DNA from 2 places in the Candidatus Sororendozoicomonas aggregata genome. Region 2 is predicted to be linked to the other one. Evidence: predicted binding sites of a transcription regulator. Region 2 holds the regulator's gene; the other holds the start of a gene.
What was found. Region 2 encodes sigma-54, which starts transcription at its own class of promoters, with help from an activator protein. Its sites were predicted from a motif close to TGGCACNNNNNTTGCTNT; they were not measured.
Positions count from the first base shown of each region.

Region 1: a site for sigma-54 is predicted at 1,453-1,470, ahead of glnA (glutamate--ammonia ligase). Genes of this name have one in related genera too.

Region 1 is NZ_JAVLSP010000066.1:13,212-16,641, reverse strand. It holds gene thiI (tRNA uracil 4-sulfurtransferase ThiI) at 1-1,019, opposite strand, end outside; gene glnA (glutamate--ammonia ligase) at 1,718-3,121, shown strand.
Region 2 is NZ_JAVLSP010000151.1:554-3,983, reverse strand. It holds gene rapZ (RNase adapter RapZ) at 1-214, opposite strand, end outside; gene V4C51_RS17050 (PTS sugar transporter subunit IIA) at 578-1,039, opposite strand; gene hpf (ribosome hibernation-promoting factor, HPF/YfiA family) at 1,052-1,363, opposite strand; gene V4C51_RS17040 (RNA polymerase factor sigma-54) at 1,485-2,945, opposite strand.

The sequences.
Region 1 (3,430 bases), on a different contig from region 2:
CGAGCAAAAGCTTCGGTGCCAATGTTCACGGCTGTATCGACAATGTCCTGTTTATCCATGGCGATCAGCGGTCTCAGAATAAGCATGTCGGAGGCGTCATCAATAATGGACAGATTGGTTAGCGTCTGGCTGGCAACTTGCGCGACAGCTTCACCGGTGACCAGGGCGGTGATATCCATTTCTTTGGCAACCTGTGTAGCAGCGCGCAGCATCATCCGTTTGAGAATGACCCCCATCTGGGTGTTATCAACCTTTTCAAGAATTTCCCGCACCACCTCTTCAAAGGGTACGGTAATAAAGCGAACATGATGGGAGACACCAAAACGTTTCCACAGGTAGTAAGCGACTTCTTTCACCGCCAGTTCATGGGCATGACCACCGAGGTTAAAAAAGCAAAAATGCGTGCGCATGCCGCGTTTGGTGGTTAAAAAGCTCGATACGGTGGAGTCAAAGCCCCCAGAGATCAACGACAATACTGATTCCTGTGTGCCCAGTGGATAACCACCAAGTCCTTTACCCGATTTTTGTACCAGGAAATAGCGGTCTGATTTTATTTCAATACGAACCGTGACGTCAGGATGGGTGAGGTTGACACCTTTTGCCCGCGTTTTTTGATTGAGACCGCCACCCACATACTGCTCAACATCCGTAGAGCGAAATGCATGCTGCCCAGAGCGCTGGCAGCGAACACAGAAGGTTTTTCCCTTGAGCGCATCGGCGTGTGCGGCAATGGCTTTCTCAAGGATGTCATCCATGTCAGTCAGGGGATGGTCGACGACCTGCAACCAAAAACAAATACCCGGTATATGGCTAAGTCGGTCGCAGGTTTCCGCTATGACCACGGCATCATCGGAGCCGGTGGTTAATTCAATATGATCCCAGACCCCGGACACCTCTGCCATGGGGTCAATTTCTTTGAGGATTTTCCGGATATTCTTGCGCAGATGCTTGATAAACCGCTTACGAACAGGCGCGCTCTTTATGGTAATTTCTGGAAACAGCTTGATAATGAACTTCATGAATCTGACCTGCCTGCACGGCGTATCTGCGCTGTAAAAAAAGGAACGTACGCCAGAAGTTCGCCAAACACGAAGAAACAGCGAACTCAGGGCTGTGTTGTAAAAAAATAACGCGGAAGTATATCAGCACAGGGGGTACTCATCTTCCAAATCAGCAAAAAGGGGTGATAATTTTTGTTATCACTATACACTGAGTGACTGCCTGAATAACCAGGAGCCTGTCGGACTTATGCTTTCGAGCATAAAATTCTGGCCGCGCTTTCTGGATTTCAGGCCGAAATTGTCTTAAGTCCGACAGGCTCCTGGTAGTGCGTATTCGTTCAGGGCGCACTAATATAGTGCGAGCTTAAGCCAAAAGTACTGAAGATGCGCGCGCTTTTTAAAAATTGCTCTGTACAAGTGCATGCGTCGTAGATAAGCATGCTTTAATCATTGGCATGATAATTGATAAACATTTGCTAGCAGACGTTTATCAGGGTATGGCTCCTAGGAGCCTGTCGGGCTTAAGACAATTTCGGCCTGAAATCCAGAAAGCGCGGCCAGAATTTCCGATGAATTTGCTTAAACAGGTCAACTATTCGCGCAAATTGATCGAAAAATCTGACTCGCCCTACTGAATTTTATGCTCGAAAGCATAAGTCCGACAGGCTCCTGGTCCACAACTGCCCGATAGCTTTCATTTTCCAGAGGAGATAATAATGTCCAAGACAATCAGCCTGATCAAAGAAAACGACATCAAGTGGGTCGATATGCGCTTTACCGACAGCAAAGGTAAAGAACAGCACGTTTCTATCCCCGCCAGTGAGGTGGATAGCGAGTTTTTTGAGATGGGTAAAATGTTTGATGGTTCCTCCATTATGGGCTGGAAAGGCATCAACGAATCCGACATGATTTTGCTGCCAGACGACAGCACTGCCGTGATCGACCCATTTACAGACGAGACAACCCTGAACCTGCGTTGCGACGTTATTGAGCCTTCCACCATGCAGGGTTACGAGCGTGATCCTCGCTCTGTTGCCAAGCGCGCGGAAGACTACCTGAAATCCACCGGTATTGCTGACACGGCTTTTTTTGGTCCCGAACCGGAGTTCTTCGTCTTTGACGATGTAAAGTGGAAAGTCGACATGTCTGGCGCTTCGTACGAAATCAACTCTGAAGAAGCCGCCTGGTCTTCCTCGTTCAAGCTTGAAGGGGGGAATACGGGTCATCGCCCTCGCGTAAAAGGTGGTTATTTCCCTGTTCCTCCCGTTGATTCCCTGCATGACCTGCGTGCTGCCATGTGTCAGGCTATGGAAGAGCAGGGGCTGGAGGTTGAAGTACACCACCACGAAGTGGGCACTGCCGGTCAGTGTGAAATCGGCGTTAAGTTTAACACCATGGTGAAAAAGGCTGACGAAGTTCAGATCCTGAAATATGCGGTTCACAATGTTGCCCATGCTTACGGCAAAACGGCGACTTTTATGCCCAAACCCGTCGTTGGTGACAATGGCAGTGGTATGCATGTGCATATGTCCCTGAGCAAGAACGGTGAAAACCTGTTTGCTGGCGATGGCTATGCCGGGTTGAGTGAAAATGCCCTGTATTACATTGGTGGCATCATCAAACATGCCAAGGCTATCAATGCTTTTACCAATGCCTCTACTAACTCTTACAAGCGCCTGGTTCCTGGCTTTGAAGCACCCGTCATGCTGGCATACTCTGCCCGTAATCGCTCTGCTTCTATCCGCATCCCCTACGTTAACAGTCCAAAAGCCCGCCGTGTTGAAGTGCGCTTCCCTGACCCAACGGCCAATCCTTACCTGGCTTTTGCGGCTATGTTGATGGCGGGATTAGATGGCATCAAGAACAAAATCCACCCTGGCGACGCTGCTGACAAAGACTTGTATGACCTGCCGCCTGAAGAAGCCACTGAAATACCAACGGTTGCTGAGTCCTTCGAAGAAGCTCTGGCAGCGCTGGATAATGACCGGGAGTTCCTGACCGCAGGGGGTGTATTTACGGATGATATGATCGACGCCTATATCGCACTGAAAAAAGAAGAGTGTCTGACCGTTAGCCAAACGACGCACCCGGCTGAGTTTGATCTGTATTACAGTGTCTAGGAGACTGACCGAGAATAAACTGCGCTACTGCGGTTGCGATAAATTGGCCTGAAAATTCCTGCTTCTTCATCAAATAGCCCCGCTATTCTACTTAGAAACAGAAATTTTATCCTCAATTTCTTGCGATCCTCGCTAAGGGCGCTGTTCTCGGACAGGCTCCTAGGAGCCTGTCGGACTTATGCTTTCGAGCATAAAATTCTGACGACTGTATGGGTATTGGCGCTTAACAGCACTAGACCCTCTGCTGTTATAAGCGGACTTGATTGTGTACCCGCCGCCCTCAACCAGCTGGTTTGTTGGCGGTGCTCT
Region 2 (3,430 bases):
TGGGAAAACTTTCCATAGCACCGGGCACGTTACGTACATCAATACTGACTGCCATGGCGGGTGCTTTACTGTGGGTGCGGGTCAAAGTAACAGGTAGCTGGTCCAGTATGCTGACGGGAATGTTATCCACACAGTAATAGCCCTCATCTTCAAGGGCGTGTAGCGCGGAACTTTTTCCCGACCCCGAGCGCCCGCTGATGATCACCAGTTTCATAATAGGAATTCCTGCCCTAAGTGGGTTCACAGTAATGCACTAGACGGCTATACCAGTGCATTACGATCAACCGACTTTACCCGTAGATAGCCCAGGCGCCTGTCGGGCTTAAGCTTTCGAGCATGAAATTCAGCAGAGCGAGTCAGATTTTTCCATGGATTTGTGCGAATAGTTGACCTATTTAAGCAAATTCATCGGAAAATATGGCCGCTCTTTCTGGATTTCAGGCCGAAATCGCCTTAAGTCCGACAGGCTCCCGGACGTTTGATAATCCTGAAGCGGCAGCTGCTATCGTTACCCAGAATAATTCTTGTTGACAAAGCAGCACTATTTAATCTCCTGTACTTTCACTGGGACTTGTCATCAAGCTCGATATTGATCAGCTGTAATGCAATTGTAGAGTGCTGTGGAGTTATTCGCCTCACGCATTTTATGCAGCAAGCTATCTGATTGTAAGCGACTGGCAAGCGCCTTGAGGATATCCAGATGTTCCTGCGTATTTTCTTCAGGCACCACAAGGGCAAACACCAAATCGACAGGCTTGTTGTCCAACGACTCAAAATCCACGGGTTCATCCAGCTTGATAAACAGGCCCGTTGGCTCGACACAGGCCTTGTTTCGGCAGTGGGGAATAGCGACTCCCCGCCCTAAACCTGTTGTACCAAGGCGTTCACGGAAAATCAAAGAGGAAAAGAGATCTTTTGCATCAATGGCTGGCACCTCATCACTAATCAGGTTAGCAACCATTTCAAGAATTTTTTTCTTGCTAGTCCCGTGCACACTGCAGCGAGTGCGCTCGGGTGTGAGTATATTTTCAATGATCATGGGTGTGGAGATTCAAAATCGACCGGCTGCCCCTTGCATCCGATTCAACGTCTTTTCCTTGTGCTTGACCAGTTGCCGGTCGAGCTTGTCCGATAGCTGGTCAATAGCAGCATACATGTCTTCAGATTCAGCCGCTGCATTAATGTCAGCCCCACGAGTATGAAGAATTGCTTCAGCCTTGTGGACGAGCTTTTCTACACTGAGAGTCACCTGCACATTGGTGATGCAATCAAAGTGAGCACCCAGGCGCTCCAACTTTTTGGTGACATAATCGCGTAGAGCTTCTGTTACCTCGACATGATGTCCACTGATGTTGACTTGCATGTAGTGCTCTCCTGACCCCATCACTCCAAACCACCGTTCCCCGGGGTCTCTTGGAACGGTAAGTTACATTTTATCACCAAGACAACAGTTTGCGAGTTTTGCGACAGATTATCACAAAAAATCACACGAGCCGCTTACGTTCGTTAGATGGCGGAATCTGTAGTGACTCACGATACTTGGCAATTGTGCGCCTGGCAACCTTAATCCCCTGATCATTCAACAGAGAAGAAATCTTATTATCACTTAATGGCTTGCGCACATTTTCTTCAGACACCATTTTACGAATCAGCGCGCGGATTGCTGTGGATGAACATTCACCCCCTTCTTTGGTGCTAACATGGCTTGAAAAAAAGTATTTCAGCTCAAACAGTCCTCGAGGGGTATGCATGTATTTCTGAGTGGTTACCCTGGAAATCGTCGATTCATGCACGCCCACAGCATCAGCAATGTCAGCGAGCACCAACGGTTTCATTGCCGCCTCGCCTTCAGTAAAAAAATCCTGCTGGTGCTCAACAATTTTTCGCGTCACCTTCAAGAGCGTTTCATTGCGGTTTTGCAGGTTCTTCAAAAACCAGCGCGCTTCCTGCAGATGATTTTTCATGAAGGTATTATCACGGGATGTATTCGAACGCTTGACCATGCCCGCATAACCGGCATTTATCCTCAGTTTTGGCAGGGCATCCGCGTTTAGCTCGGCGCTCCAGCGTCCTTTGTATTTTTTTACCACCACATCAGGTATTACGTACTCTGAGGGTGCAAGGGCGATAGCTTCTCCCGGCTTTGGGTTGAGCCTCTGAATCACCTGCAAGGCCTCACTGAGACGTTGCTCCTTGATATGCAATTTACGCATAATTGTGGCGTAATCATGGCTTCCCAAAGCTTCAAGATGGTCATCAATCAGCTGATGGGTGATGGATAGCAAAGGCTCCGCGACATCCAATTGTGCCAGTTGCAATTTCAGGCATTCCCGCAAGTTCTGGCTGGCACAACCGAGGGGGTCAAACTGCTGAATTCGATGCTGTAACACCTTGACTTCACCATGCTCAAGCTCATCCAGTTCTTCGGCAAGGGCCTGGGTGATATCCTCAAGGGGGCAGGAAAGATACCCGTCTGGATTAATGGCTTCAATAATGGTTAAACCAATCAACAGATCCCTTTTATTCATGGGAGAGAGGTTGAGCTGCCACTCAAGATGATCCTGAAGTGAGTCGACGGTTCCCGAGCGTGCGTGGGCCTCCATGTCATCCTCCACAGGCGGCGTCGGCATGCTGGAATAAATATCATCCCACTTCGAGTCCAAAGGCAACTCAGAAGGAATAGCTTCGCTCCATTGCGCCTCTTCTTTAACGGGCTCCTGGGGCGCTGCCTCATTAAAATCCGGTGGCTGTTCACCCGCCTGCGGCTGTGCCTCAGGCGTTTCTGCGCGCGTTTCTCCCGTTTCCAGCATGGGGTTAGAGTCAAGGGCTTCTTGAATTTCCTGTTGTAGCTCCACCGATGATAACTGCAACAAACGGATGGCCTGCTGCAACTGAGGCGTCATGGTCAGTTGCTGGCCCATTTTTAGCTGTAAGGATGGCTTCATAGGGCAACCGTTTACCTGTCAAAATTTTTTGTACCGGATCAGACAAAGGATTGTCTGCTCAGATCATTGAGAGAACAACACCACTATTGCCTTGGGCATAACGAACTCTTTTTAAGGTATCAGTCACCTGAAACCTATCCCCATAGCAAAGCCATTTAAAAACGAAAAATAAACGTTGTTTATATCCACGAAATAAACCAGCTATTGTCAGACAAAACGACTTTTGACTCATTTTTAAAGGCTACAGTTGTTGCATGGCGTTTAACGCCTATCTCTTTAGGGTTCGACTATCATCCTATCGCTGCCACAGGTAAAAGCAACAGATTTCTTTCGCACTTGAGGTGTTTCTTCCAGTTTTACCCTTTGAGACTGTTATAAAGACTGTGCCAGGCGAGGATCTGGAAAATTGGAGGGTCAAGATAGGCTTTAAGCTGCTGTTCACAGTTTTTTGGGCCCCGGCCAAGGATAAAGGCGACTGTTTAGCG